One region of the Streptomyces sp. NPDC048479 genome, then DNA from elsewhere that is predicted to be linked to it. Evidence: riboswitches for the same ligand, from Rfam matches in the RefSeq annotation. Region 1 holds a riboswitch; the other holds the start of a gene.

Region 1 (7,065 bases):
CGGTGGTGATGGGCCTGATGCGCGCGGTGCCGCCGTCGCGCAGCACCACGTCTGCTTCCCAGTGGTCGGGGTAGGCGTGATCCGACGAGGTCTGCATGGGGAAAGCGTACGGCTCAGCCACGGGTCGCGGAGGTGGTTGCCGCGGGGCAGTCTGAGAAGGCCGATCGGCGGCCGATCCCGGGTCCGGGGCCGGTGCGAGCACGCAGAACCACATGAGAGACTGGTCTAGACAACCACTGAGACTCGAAGGGCAACACCATGGCTGAGCGCCGCGTCAATGTCGGCTGGGCCGAGGGCCTTCACGCCCGCCCCGCTTCCATCTTCGTCCGTGCCGCCACGGCCGCCGGCGTCCCCGTGACGATCGCCAAGGCGGACGGCACCCCGGTCAACGCCGCCTCCATGCTCGCGGTGCTCGGCCTGGGCGCGCAGGGCGGCGAGGAGATCGTGCTCGTTTCCGAGGCGGAGGACTCCGACGCCGCGCTGGACCGTCTCGCCCGGCTCGTCGCCGAGGGTCTCGAAGAGCTTCCCGAGACCGTCTGAGCCGATCAGGCCCATTACCCACGGCAAAGCCGCGGTGTCCCGAATTCTCGGACATCGCGGCTTCGTCATTTCTGGACGCGGCTTTCCTGGACGCGACTTTCGGCCCCGGCGCTTTGTATGCGGGCAGCAGAAAAAGGCCCCGCCAATATCTACCCTTTGTATACGGTGCACCTGTTAATGGCGGGCGCTTGCGATGTTTACGGCATGTTGCGAAGTCCTCACCCGCTCGGGGCGGCGCAGCCGGTGCGCGGCGGCAGCCCGTTCGGTGTGCACGGCCGTCAGCGCCCGCGCCCGTTCCGCGTCGCCGCGCGCCACCGCGTCCACGATCGCGCCGTGCTCGATCCAGGACTCGACGGGCTTGGCGGGCTGCTCGACGGCGTACATCCAGGCGATCTTGTGCCGCAGCTGGGTGAGCAGAGCGATCAGCCCCGGACTGCCGGAGGCCTGGGCGAGCGTCTCGTGGAACCAACCACCCAGTGAACGCAGATCCTCGCCCTGACCACGGCGGGCCCGCTCCTGCCCCAGTCTGACCAGGCCACGCAGCACCTTGAGATGTGCCTCGGTGCGGCGCTGGGCGGCGCGCGCCGCACCCATGGGCTCCAGCAGCATCCGGATCTCCAGAAGGTCGGCGGCCTCCTGCTCGGTGGGCTCGGCGACACAGGCGCCGGCGTGGCGGCGGGTGGTGACGAAGCCCTCGGACTCCAGCGTGCGCAGGGCCTCGCGCACCGGGACCCGGGAGACGCCGTAGCGGCGTGCCAGCTGCTCCTCGGTGAGCCGGCTGCCGCGCTCGAATACACCGGAGACGATGTCGTCGCGGATCGCCGTGCATACCGAGTGCGCGGGAATGCGCATGACCGAACCTCCGCTTTAATCCGCGCGAAACGCAGCCGATTGACGTCTGTTCGGTGACTCTATTGCAGTGGGCGGGATTTTCCGATGGGAGACCGGAATCCATGGATATCTTTTGGCCAGAACTCCGGTGGGGCGGCAAACGCCGAAGGCCCCGGCGGTGAGCCGGGGCCTTCGGGAAGCACGCGGGACCGGGCATCGGCCCCGTCGTCGGATCAGACGTTGACGCCGTGCGCGCGCAGGTACGCGACCGGGTCCATGTCGGAGCCGTACTCGGGGCTGGTGCGGGCCTCGAAGTGGAGGTGCGGACCAGTGGTGTTGCCGGTCGAGCCGGAGTGGCCGATCTGCTCGCCCGGGGTCACCGACTGGCCTACCGAGACGCTGATGGACGAGAGGTGACCGTACTGCGTGTACGAGCCGTCGTTCATCTTGATCACAATGTTGTTGCCGTACGCGCCGCCCCAGCCGGCCTCGACGACGGTGCCGGAGCCGACCGCGTGCACGGTGGTGCCGGACGCGGCGTGGAAGTCGATCCCGGTGTGGCTGCCGGAGGACCAGATGGAGCCGCCGGTCTTGTAGCCCGTGGACACGTACGAGTGGGATATCGGCGCCACGAAGGAGTTGAGGCGCTTGCGCTCGGCCTCCCGGGCGGCGCGCTCCTTGGCCCGGCGGGCCTCCTTGGCGCGGGCCTCGGCCTTGCGCTTCGCCTCGGCCTTCGCCTCGGCCTTCGCCTCGGCCTCGGCGGCCTCCTGCTTCTGCGCGGCGGCCTGGTCGGCGATCTGCTCGGCGAGGGAGTCGGCGGCCACGATCTGGGTCAGGCCGGTGTCCTCGACGGTGGTCGCGCCGTTCTCGGCGGCGAGTGCCGGGGAAGCGAGGGTTCCGATGACGCCGGTGGTGGCGAGAGCCGCGACGCCGGCGATGTTCGCCCTCTTGCGCGTCATTCGGCTCGGGGCACGGTGCTTCCCGGTGGCACGGGTGAACGCCATGAAGTGGCTGATCCTTTCCTTCCTTCTCGCCTACCGGGTTAGCTGACGGGTTCGGAGCAGGAAGGTCTCCTACAGGCCCCTCCGCAGGTGCGAAGGCGCCCGATTCACCCCAGGGACTGAGTGGGTCCCCGGCTCCCCAGGCTCGCGCCAGACGGGGACTCGGCGATGACTGTCCGATGCCGCGGATGCGGCGGGCTACTGGCGGACAGCCGGACCGACGCTAGGCGGGCCGTCTTTCAATCGCCAAACAGACAGGCCCTTTTGTAGCGCACGCCACAGGGCAGACAGGCAACCTCTCCAACAAAACGGACATAAGACGGAACCCCGGCATCCCAAGGGATGCCGGGGTTCCGCTTGCCCGTTTTGAGTTGTCTGCCGGATATCCCCAATCAGCCTGTGACAACCGTCACTTCGCCGATGCCGAGCGCCTTGACCGGCTCCTCGATCTGCGAGGCGTCGCCGACGAGCACCGTGACAAGACGGTCCATCGGGAAGGCGCTGACAGCCGCGGCCGTCGCCTCGACGGTGCCGGTCTCGGCCAGGCGCACGTACAACTGCGCCTGGTAGTCGTCCGGGAGGAACTGCTCGACCTGGTCGGCGAGCGTGCCCGCGACGGAGGCGGCCGTCTCGAATTTCAGCGGGGCGACACCCACCAGGTTCTGCACGGCGACATCGCGCTCGGCGTCGGTCAGCCCCTCGGCCGCGAGCGTACGCAGCACCTTCCAGAGGTCGTCCAGCGCCGGTCCGGTGTTCGGGGTGTCCACGGAGCCGCTGATGGCGAGCATCGCGGCGCCCGACCCGTCGGGAGCGGAGCGCAGCACCTGGCCGAAGGCCCGTACCCCGTAGGTGTAGCCCTTCTCCTCGCGCAGCACGCGGTCAAGGCGCGAGGTGAGAGTGCCACCCAGGCAGTACGCCCCGAGCACCTGGGCCGGCCAGACGCGGTCGTGGCGGTCCGGGCCGATGCGGCCGATCAGCAGCTGCGTCTGGACGGCGCCGGGACGGTCCACGATGACCACACGGCCGGTGTCGTCGGCGGTGATCGGCGGTTTGGGACGGGGCGCGGCGCTGTCGCCCTTCCAGGTGCCGAGTGAGTCGGCGAGCACGGCGTCCAGGTCGATGTCCGTGAGGTCGCCGACGATCACCGCGGTGGCGGTGGCGGGCCGGACATGCGCCTCGTAGAAGGCCCGTACGGCCGCGGAGTCGATACGGGCGACCGTCTCCTCCGCGCCCTGCCGGGGGCGCGACATACGCAGGGAGGCCGGGAAGAGCTCCTTGGAGAGCTCCTTGGCCGCACGGCGGGCCGGGTTGGCCGTCTCGTGCGGGATCTCGTCCAGCCGGTTGCGTACCAGCCGCTCCACCTCGTTGTCGGCGAAGGCCGGCGCACGCAGCGCCTCGGCGAGCAGGCCGAGCGCCTTCGGCAGCCGGGAGACCGGGACCTCCAGGGAGACGCGGAGACCCGGGTGGTCGGCGTGCGCGTCGAGGGTGGCGCCGCAGCGCTCCAGCTCGGCGGCGAACTCCTCGGCGGTGTGCTTGTCGGTGCCTTCCGACAGAGCGCGCGCCATGATCGTGGCAACGCCGTCGAGGCCCTCCGGCTCGGCGTCCAGCGGGGCGTCGAGGCAGATCTCGACGGCCGCCACCTGCTGGCCCGGGCGATGGCAGCGCAGCACGGTGAGGCCGTTGTCCAGCGTGCCGCGCTCGGGGGCCGGGAACGCCCAGGGGCGGGCGGCGCCGGCCTTCGGCTGCGGGTGGAACTCCATGGTCACGGCAGCGTCGCTCACTGGTCCGCCCCTTCGCGCTCGTCGTTCTCGTCGCTGTCGCTGTCGCCGTTGTCCGCGGAGAGGGGCTCGTAGACCAGCACCGCCCTGTTGTCCGGGCGCAGCCGGGCCTTGGCGACCGCCTGTACCTCTGCGGCGGTGACGTCCAGCACCCGCTGCACGGCGGTCAGTGCCAGCTGCGGGTCGCCGAACAGCACGGCGTACCGGCACAGTTCGTCGGCGCGGCCGGCGACAGTGCCGAGCCGGTCCAGCCACTCGCGCTCCAACTGGGCCTGCGCCCGCTCCATCTCCTCGGGCGTGGGGCCCTCCGCGGCGAACCGCGCCAGCTCCTCGTCGACCGCAGCCTCGATCTGCGGCACCTCGACACCGCCGGAGGTCTTGACGTCCAGCCAGCCCAGCGAAGGGGCGCCGGCCAGCCGCAGCAGACCGAAGCCGGCCGCGACGGCCGTCTGGTCACGGCGCACCAGGCGGTTGTGCAGCCGCGAGGACTCACCGCCGCCGAGGACGGTGAGCGCCAGGTCGGCGGCGTCGCTCTCGCGCGTGCCGTCGTGCGGCAGGCGGTAGGCGGCCATCAGCGCCCGGGCCGGGACCTCCTCGACGATCTCCTCGCGCAACTGCTCGCCGGTGATCTCCGGGAGGGAGCCGTCGCGCGGCGGCTGCTTGCCCTCGTGGGACGGGATGGAGCCGAAGTACGTCTCGATCCAGGCGAGCGTCTGCTCCGGGTCGATGTCGCCGACGACCGACAGCACGGCGTTGTTCGGCGCGTAGTACGTACGGAAGAACGTGCGCGCGTCCTCGAGGGTCGCGGCGTCGAGATCGGCCATCGAGCCGATCGGCGTGTGGTGGTACGGGTGGCCCTCCGGGTAGGCCAGAGCCGTCAGCCGCTCGAAGGCCGTGCCGTACGGGACATTGTCGTACCGCTGGCGGCGCTCGTTCTTGACGACGTCACGCTGATTCTCCATCGACTCGTCGTCGAGAGCCGCGAGCAGCGAGCCCATGCGGTCGGCTTCCAGCCACAGGGCGAGCTCCAGTTGGTGCGTGGGCATCGTCTCGAAGTAGTTGGTGCGCTCGAAGCTGGTGGTGCCGTTCAGCGAGCCGCCGGCTCCCTGAACCAGCTCGAAATGGCCGTTCCCCTTGACCTGGCCCGAGCCCTGGAACATCAGATGCTCGAAAAGGTGAGCAAGGCCGGTACGGCCCTTGACCTCGTGGCGCGAACCTACGTCGTACCAGAGGCAGACCGCGGCGACCGGGGTCAGGTGGTCCTCGGAGAGCACCACGCGCAGGCCGTTGGCCAGGCGGTGCTCGGTCGCTGTCAGGCCGCCGGAACCGGCCTGCGCTGTGGCCGTGTGACCCATGGGCATGTACGTCCCTTCGATCGCGATATGGAGAAGTCCTGCCACTGTATGCAAGCGATCTGACACCTGGCGAAGTTCCCGGCCGAGAACGGCCCAACGACGGGTCGAGGTCGGCGTTGTCAGAGGCTCGGTCCACAATGGTCCGCGTCAGAACCTGAGTACTGCCCCGCACAAGAGCGAGAAGGAGCCGCAGCCGCGATGGCCCGCCGCAGCACGAAGACCCCGCCGCCGGACGACTTCGAGGAGAAGATCCTCGATATCGACGTCGTCGACGAAATGCAGGGCTCCTTCCTCGAGTACGCGTACTCGGTGATCTACTCCCGGGCCCTGCCGGACGCCCGCGACGGTATGAAGCCGGTGCACCGCCGCATCGTCTACCAGATGAACGAGATGGGCCTGCGCCCCGACCGCGGCTATGTGAAGTGCGCCCGCGTGGTCGGCGAGGTCATGGGTAAGCTGCACCCGCACGGCGACGCGTCGATCTACGACGCCCTGGTGCGGATGGCGCAGCCGTTCACGATGCGCCTGCCGCTGGTCGACGGCCACGGCAACTTCGGCTCCCTCGGCAACGACGACCCGCCGGCCGCCATGCGGTACACCGAGTGCCGGATGGCGGATGCCACCAGCCTGATGACGGAGTCGATCGACGAGGACACCGTCGACTTCCAGTCGAACTACGACGGCCAGGAGCGGGAGCCGGTCGCACTCCCCGCCGCCTATCCGAACCTGCTGGTCAACGGTTCGACCGGGATCGCCGTCGGCATGGCGACGAACATGCCGCCGCACAATCTGGGCGAGGTCATCGCCGCCGCCCGGCATCTGATCAAGCACCCGGGCGCGGACCTCGACACGCTGATGCGTTTCGTCCCCGGGCCCGACCTGCCCACCGGCGGCCGGATCGTGGGCCTGAACGGCATCAAGGACGCGTACGAGACCGGCCGCGGCACCTTCAAGATCCGCGCGACGGCCTCCGTGGAGGACGTCACGGCGCGCCGCAAGGGCCTGGTGATCACCGAACTGCCCTTCACGGTCGGCCCGGAGAAGGTGATCGCGAAGATCAAGGACCTGGTCTCGGCGAAGAAGCTCCAGGGCATCGCGGACGTCAAGGACCTCACCGACCGGCAGCACGGTCTGCGGCTGGTCATCGAGGTCAAGAACGGCTTCATCCCCGAGGCCGTGCTGGAGCAGCTCTACAAGCTGACGCCGATGGAGGAGTCCTTCGGCATCAACAATGTGGCGCTGGTGGACGGGCAGCCGCTCACCCTGGGGCTCAAGGAGCTGCTCGAGGTCTATCTCGATCACCGCTTCGAGGTCGTGCGGCGGCGCAGCGAGTTCCGGCGGGCCAAGCGGCGCGACCGGTTGCACCTGGTCGCGGGCCTGCTTGTCGCGCTTCTCGACATCGACGAGGTCATCCGGCTCATCCGGTCGAGTGACAATTCCGCGCAGGCGAAGGAGCGGCTGATCGAGCGCTTCTCGCTCAGCGAAATCCAGACTCAGTACATTCTGGACACTCCGCTCCGCCGGCTGACCAGGTTCGACCGGATCGAGCTGGAGAGCGAG
Region 2 (7,065 bases), on a different contig from region 1:
GCAGGCACCTCGGGAGCCGTCTCGGTCGCCTGATTCGGCGCCCGATTCAGCGTCCGACCAGGCAACCGTACGTCGAACACATTTCGAACGTAGGGCCAAAGCTGTGCCCACAGTTCCCCGAAACACGGCCGAATGCCCGTTTCCTGATTGCCTAAAACCTGCGGAAGATTGTCGCCGTCGCATACCGCCGGGTACAGTCGCGCCACTGCTTTCCCTCTGGGGCTCCCCGCTCTCCCGGGCCCCGGAACCCAGGTCCTGCTGCCGAGGCGAGAGAGAAGTTGGTGAACGACCAGCACGCCCACGCCGGGTACGTCGGACACGACGGGTACTCCACTGACGGCTACGACGCCGACCCCCTCTTCGGCGCCCTTCCGGGCAGCCACGAGGCGAACCACAGCGGTCAGTACGACAGCAGCCAATGGGACACCGGGTCTCACCAGACTCCCGGTTACGACGTCTACGCCACGCAGCAGGCCCAACAGCCTCAGCAGACGCAGCAATTCCCGCAGTACGACGCGACAGGTCAGTACGACACCACAGGCCAGTGGGACAACACGGGCCAATGGGACACGACCGGCCTGCACGACACCACCGGTCAGTACAACACCGGTCAGTACAGCAACACGGGTCAGTACGACACGACGGGTCAGTACGACACCACAGGCCAGTGGGACGCCAGCGCCTGGGACCAGACCGCGCAGACCGGTCAGTACGAGACCGCCGCGGCCACCTTTGCCTACGACACGACCGGCCAGTGGGCGGCGCCCGCCTTCGACACCGGCGCATACGACGCCACCGCCTGGAACACGGGCGCGGAGGCCTTCGTACCGCGACAGTTCACGCCGGAGCAGGAGTTCAGCCCCGCGCCCGAGTTCACGGTCGACACCGGGTACGAGACCGGCTACGAGAACCCGGCCGAGTACACGACCGAGCACCAGCCGGACTTCCAGACCGAGGCCCACTTCCAGCCGGAGCCTCAGCCGGACTTCGACACCGACACCGAGTTCGAGGCGGAGTCCGACAGCGAAGCCGGGCCCGCAGCCGAACTCGACCACGACTCCGAACTCGACTCGGAACTCGACCACGACCACGAGGCCGAGTTCGAGCCGTCAGCCCTCACCCCCGTCACCCCCGTCACACCCCGCCCCGTCCGCCGTTCCGGCGGAAGCCGAGGCCGCCGCCGTACCCCCGCCAAGCGCTCGGCGCTCCTCACCGTCGCCGTACCCTCCGCCTGTGTGATGGGCGTCGCCGGTATCGCCGCCGCCTCCGTCGGTGGCCTCGCCGAAAGCGGCAGCAACACCAAGGACGACACGACCAACCTGGCGGCCGCCGATCCGGCCTCCGTCAAAACCGTCGCCGCCAACAACAAGATGGACACGCAGCTCGCCGCTCTCAGCGCCGACGCCCGCGACTTCGGCGACCGCGCGTCGCGCACCCAGGAACGCCTCGACCTCAAGGCGCGCCAGGCGGCGGAGAAGAAAAAGCGCGAGGAAGAGGCCAAGCGCCGCGAGGCCATGCGCCCCAAGTTCGTACTGCCGGTGAAACAGCAGGGCCTGAGCGCGTACTACGGCCAGGCCGGCGTCAACTGGATGTCCGTGCACACCGGCATCGACTTCCCGGTGTCGTACGGCACCGAGGTGATGGCCGCGACCGACGGGACCGTCCGTACGCAGTGGAACAGCGCCTACGGCAACATGGCCATCGTGACCGCGCCCGACGGCACCGAGACCTGGTACTGCCACCTCAGCAGCACCAAGATCCGCTCCGGTTCGATCAAGGCCGGTGACGTCATCGCGTACTCGGGCAACTCCGGCAACTCCACCGGACCGCACCTCCACTTCGAGGTCCGGCCAGGCGGCGGCTCGGCGATCGACCCGCTGCCGTGGCTTCGCAGCCACGGCCTCGACCCGACGTAACGACCAAGCGACGTAACGACAACCCGCCGCAGCGACGACCCGCCGAAGCGACGCAACGACGAAGCGACGAAGCCCGCTACAGCTTCTCGACCGGCGCGTACCGCAGCAGCAGCCGCTTCGGCTTGTCCCCGAAATCGATCGTCGCCTGTGCGTCCGCCCCCGACCCCGTCACCTCCACCACGGTCCCCAGACCGAACTGGTCGTGCGTGACCCTGTCGCCGACGACCAGCGCGATCACCGGCTTGTCGCTCGTACGTCGCGTGGCGAACCCCGAAGCACCGCCGCCCGACCGTGAGCGCGACGACGACAGCGACGAGGCGATGCCGGACGTCGGACCGGCGGGCGCGGCCATCGGGCCCGTCCGCTTCCACTCCAGGTGGCGGCCCGGGATCTCCTCCAGGAACCGCGACGGCGGGTTGTACGAGGGCTGACCCCACGCACTGCGCATCGACGACCGCGTCAGATAGAGGCGCTCGCGGGCGCGCGTGATGCCGACGTACGCCAGCCGCCGCTCCTCCTCCAGCTCCTTCGCCTGACCGAGGGCACGCATATGCGGGAAGACGCCGTCCTCCATGCCGGTCAGGAACACCACAGGGAATTCCAGGCCCTTGGCGGTGTGCAGCGTCATCAGCGTGATGACACCGGATCCGTCCGCGTCCTCGTCCGGGATCTGGTCGGAGTCGGCGACGAGCGCCACCTTCTCCAAGAACTCGGCGAGCGTGCCCGCACCGTCCTCCTCGCCGCGCTCCTGCTCGAACTCGAGCGCCACGGCGGCCAGTTCCTGAAGGTTCTCGATACGGGTCTCGTCCTGCGGGTCGGTGGACGCCTGCAGCTCGGCGAGATATCCGGTCCGCTCGAGGACGGCCTCCAGCACCACCGCCGGCCCCGCGCCCGAGTCGACGACGGTGCGCAGCTCCTCCATGAGCACGTTGAAGCGCTTCACGGCGTTGGCGGAGCGGGCCGCCATGCCGTACGCCTCGTCCACACGGCGCAGCGCCTGCGGGAAAGTGATCTTCTCGCGCAGCGCGAGCGCGTCGATCATCGCCTCCGCGCGGTCGCCGATACCCCGCTTGGGGACATTGAGGATCCGGCGCAGCGGGACATTGTCCTCGGGGTTGGCGAGGACTCGCAGATACGCGAGGACGTCCCGGACCTCCTTGCGCTCGTAGAAGCGCACTCCGCCGACGACCTTGTACGGCAGCCCGACCCGGATGAAGATCTCTTCGAAGACACGGGACTGGGCGTTCGTACGGTAGAAGACGGCGACGTCGCCTGCCTTCGCGTCGCCCGCGTCCGTCAGCCGGTCGATCTCGTCGGCAACGAACTGCGCCTCGTCGTGCTCGGTGTCCGCGACATAGCCCGTGATCTGCGCGCCGGCGCCGGCGTTGGTCCAGAGGTTCTTGGGCCGGCGGCTTTCGTTCCGCTCGATGACGGCGTTGGCGGCGGAGAGGATCGTCTGCGTCGAGCGGTAGTTCTGCTCGAGCAGGATCGTCGTCGCGTCCGGGTAGTCCTCCTCGAACTGGAGGATGTTACGGATGGTCGCGCCGCGGAAGGCGTAAATCGACTGGTCCGCGTCGCCGACCACGCAGAGCTCGGCCGGCGGCAGGTCCTCGTGGCCCGTCCCCACCAGCTCGCGTACGAGCGTGTACTGAGCGTGGTTGGTGTCCTGGTACTCGTCCACCAGGACGTGCCGGAAGCGCCGCTGGTAGTGTTCGGCGACGTCCGGGAACGCCTGGAGGAGGTGGACGGTGGTCATGATGATGTCGTCGAAGTCCAGGGCATTGGCCTCGCGCAGCCTCGCCTGGTACATGCGGTAGGCCTCGGCGAGCGTCTTCTCGAAACCGTCGACGGCCTGGTCGGCGAAGGTCTCCTCGTCGATCAGCTCGTTCTTCAGATTCGAGATCTTCGCGCTGAAGGACTTCGGCGGGAACTTCTTGGGGTCGAGGTCCAGATCGCGGCAGACCAGTGCCATCAGTCGCTTGGAGTCGGCGGCGTCGTAGATCGAGAACGACGAGGTGAAGCCGAGCTTCTTGGACTCCCGGCGCAGGATGCGGACGCACGCGCTGTGGAAGGTCATGACCCACATGGCGTTGGCGCGCGGCCCGACGAGCTGCTCGACGCGCTCCTTCATCTCGCCGGCGGCCTTGTTGGTGAAGGTGATCGCCAGTATCTGGCCGGGGTGCACGCTGCGGGTCCCCAGCAGATGCGCGATCCGGTGGGTCAGCACCCGGGTCTTGCCGGACCCGGCGCCGGCCACGATGAGCAGCGGCGACCCGGTGTGCACCACGGCGGCACGCTGCTGCTCGTTCAGCCCCTCGAGCAGGGCGGCGGGGTCCACGACGGTACGCGGGGCGCCGTCGCGGTAGTACGGGTCCCGGGCCGGAGGCACGTCAAATGCGCCCTGGAAGAGATCGTCCGGGATCTCCTCCGGGGCCGAGTCCTCGGGCGGTGGCGGGTGCTGCTCCGCGCTGGGCTGGAGGTCCGCCAGGAAGCTGTCGTCAAAGAGGCTGCTCATCGCTCTACGAGTCTAGGCCGCCGCACTGACAGCCCGCGGCCGCATTGCGATACGACTCCGAGAGCGGCTCCGGCACGACTCGGGCAGCGACTCGGGCGACGAGACCGACGAGGAGCCCGACGACGCTGCGCGATCAGGCCGCTCCGCTGCGCTGTCGCGCGGCGTCGGCCCGTGAGCGACTCCTCACTCAGCCGGGAAGGTCACGAAAATGTATCGGACATATCGAACATCAACCTTCACAGCAACCACACGAGTTGGCTAGCGTGCTCGATCAGGCGGCCCGTACCCCCCTGGCGACTCGCGCCGAATCGGGCGGCCTGCGCCGAATTCGAGCTCTCTTCACGGGAGTTCGGAACCGGGGACCCACCATGCACAACCTGGGGTGAATCGGACCGTTCCCCCTCGGTCCGTAGGGCGACCTTCCGTTCCGCCCGAACCCGACAGCTAACCCGGTAGGCGGTCCACGGAAGAAGGAGATGCCGGCCTTGGCGTCGCATCGCAAACCGCGTACCCGTACCGGAATGGCAGGACTACGCGCCAACTCCCCCGCCGTCGGGTTCACGACGGCTGCCCTCGCCTCCGTCACCCTGCTGTCCACGCAGAGCGCCAACGCCGCGCCCACCGAGCCGAAGCCCTCCGTCGAAGAGGTGCAGAAGAAGGTCGACGATCTGTACCGGCAGGCCGGCACCGCGACCGAAAAGTACAACAAGGCCAAGGAATCCACCGATGAGAAGCGGCGCGAGGTCGACCAGCTGCTCGACGATGCCGCGAAGCGCACGGACAAGCTGAACGAGTCCCGGCGCACGCTCGGCAACTACGCGGCCGCGCAGTACCGCACGGGCGCGGTCACCCCGACCGCCGCCCTGCTGCTCGCGGACAGCCCGCAGGCGTACTTCGACCAGACACAGCTGATGGACCGGATGACCGACCGTCAGCGCACTGTCATCGACGACTACGAGACCCAGCGAGCCGCAGCCGCCAAGCAGCGCGCGGAGGCGACGAAGAGCCTCGAGTCGCTCACGGACTCCCAGAAGGCGCTGCGCACCAGCAAGCAGGAAGTCCAGGCGAAGCTGAGCGAGGCGCGTTCGCTGCTGTCGAAGCTGACCGCCGAGGAGAAGGCGCGGCTCGCGGCGATCGAGCGCGAGAAGGAGGAAGTGGCGCGCCGCAAGGCCGAGGCCAAGGCCAAGGAGGAAGCGAAGGCCCGCGCCGACGCGGAGGCGGAGCGCAAGCGCCGGGAGCAGGCGCAGCAGCCGGGCGGCGACAGCGGCACGGGTACAGGCACAGGCACAGGCACCAGCGACGGTGCGTACGCGGCCAAGGCCGACAAGGTCCTCTCGTTCGCCCGCTCGCAGATGGGCAAGCCGTACGTCTGGGGCGCCACGGGCCCGAGCTCGTACGACTGCTCGGGACTGACCCAGGCCGCCTGGAAGGCGGCCGGCGTGGATCTGCCGCGCACCACCTGGGACCAGGTGAAGGTCGGCAAGCGGATCGCGACAAAGGATCTGCTCCCGGGCGACCTGGTCTTCTTCTACGACGACATCAGCCACGTCGGCATCTACATCGGCGACGGCAAGATGATCCACGCGCCCAAGCCCGGCGCGAACGTCCGCGAGGAGTCGATCTACTACATGCCGATCTACGGCAGCGTGCGTCCGGCATAGCGGAACAACCGGCACAGCGGAACAAGTGGAACGCCCGGACCCGACCGCGCCCGGGCGTTCCCAGCACGGAAGGCCACGTACGGAGGACCACGTACGGAAGACGTGCCACGTACGGAGAACGCCGCTCTCACATCGGGAGCGGCGTTCTCACGTCCAGAGCGTGGCGATGAAGATGTTCGCCACCGTCAGTCCGCCCACCGCCCCGAACAGCGCCTTCTCCACCTTCTCCTCGTCCCGCTTCACATACACCAGGCCCAGGATCACGATCAGCACCGCCAGCTTGATGCCGATCTTGAGGTTGTTCACCGCCTGGTCGTCCGCCTGGTTCAGGCCCACCAGCACCACGCCCGTGACCAGCATCGTCAGCGCGCCGTGCAGCATCGCCGGAATGAAGCGTGCCTCTCCCACGCCTATCGCCTTCATCTGAGTGAGGAAGCCGCCGAGCAGCGACGCGATGCCGATGATGTGCAGGGCGACGAAGACATTGATGAGTACGTCCATGAGGCGGAGCCTAACCGCCCCCATACCACCGCTCTCCGGGCAGGTGGGCCTCGTTCGCCTCATCGGTCACTCCGGTACGGAAATGCGGTCCGGCACCCTGGGCAGGGCTCTCACAAGGCGCACCCTCATGTCCACCTTTGGCCAACATCGGTCCTTACGCCTCTTTCCCGTGACCCCCAGGTTTAGCGTCCTCCCTCAGGTGACCGACTCCCCACCGCCGCCGAGCTCCCGGGCGGCCGTCAGTCACCACCGCCGAGAGATCCGGCGGCGGGCCGCTCCCCCTGTGCGGTCCGCCGTCGGACTCTGCCTCGGACCGGCAGGGAACGGAAGGACGTGGACGCCCTCGTGGCAGCGCACCGGAAACCGAAGCAGCATCCGCTCACCGGGCCCGCCGCCCGTACCGCCGCCACTCTCGCGCTCGCCGGTGCAGCGACCGCCACCGCATTCGAAGGCGCCGGGCACGCCGAGCCCC

The links. Region 1 has a riboswitch for cyclic di-AMP ahead of AB0D12_RS28695 (M23 family metallopeptidase). Riboswitches for the same ligand answer to the same signal wherever they lie in the genome.
Region 2: another riboswitch for cyclic di-AMP. It lies ahead of AB0D12_RS08950 (NlpC/P60 family protein); the one in region 1 lies ahead of AB0D12_RS28695 (M23 family metallopeptidase).

Annotation. Positions count from the first base shown of each region.
Region 1 covers NZ_JBEZKA010000021.1:57,316-64,380, forward strand. The annotation lists gene AB0D12_RS28680 (GNAT family N-acetyltransferase) at 1-97, opposite strand, end outside; gene AB0D12_RS28685 (HPr family phosphocarrier protein) at 259-540, shown strand; gene AB0D12_RS28690 (GntR family transcriptional regulator) at 715-1,392, opposite strand; gene AB0D12_RS28695 (M23 family metallopeptidase) at 1,605-2,375, opposite strand; cyclic di-AMP (ydaO/yuaA leader) riboswitch at 2,388-2,550, opposite strand; gene AB0D12_RS28700 (pitrilysin family protein) at 2,765-4,153, opposite strand; gene AB0D12_RS28705 (pitrilysin family protein) at 4,150-5,511, opposite strand; gene AB0D12_RS28710 (DNA topoisomerase IV subunit A) at 5,704-7,065, shown strand, end outside.
Region 2 covers NZ_JBEZKA010000004.1:289,056-296,120, reverse strand. The annotation lists gene AB0D12_RS08965 (alpha/beta fold hydrolase) at 1-33, shown strand, start outside; gene AB0D12_RS08960 (M23 family metallopeptidase) at 282-1,916, shown strand; gene pcrA (DNA helicase PcrA) at 1,993-4,431, opposite strand; cyclic di-AMP (ydaO/yuaA leader) riboswitch at 4,742-4,905, shown strand; gene AB0D12_RS08950 (NlpC/P60 family protein) at 4,908-6,092, shown strand; gene AB0D12_RS08945 (hypothetical protein) at 6,240-6,593, opposite strand; gene AB0D12_RS08940 (NlpC/P60 family protein) at 6,927-7,065, shown strand, end outside.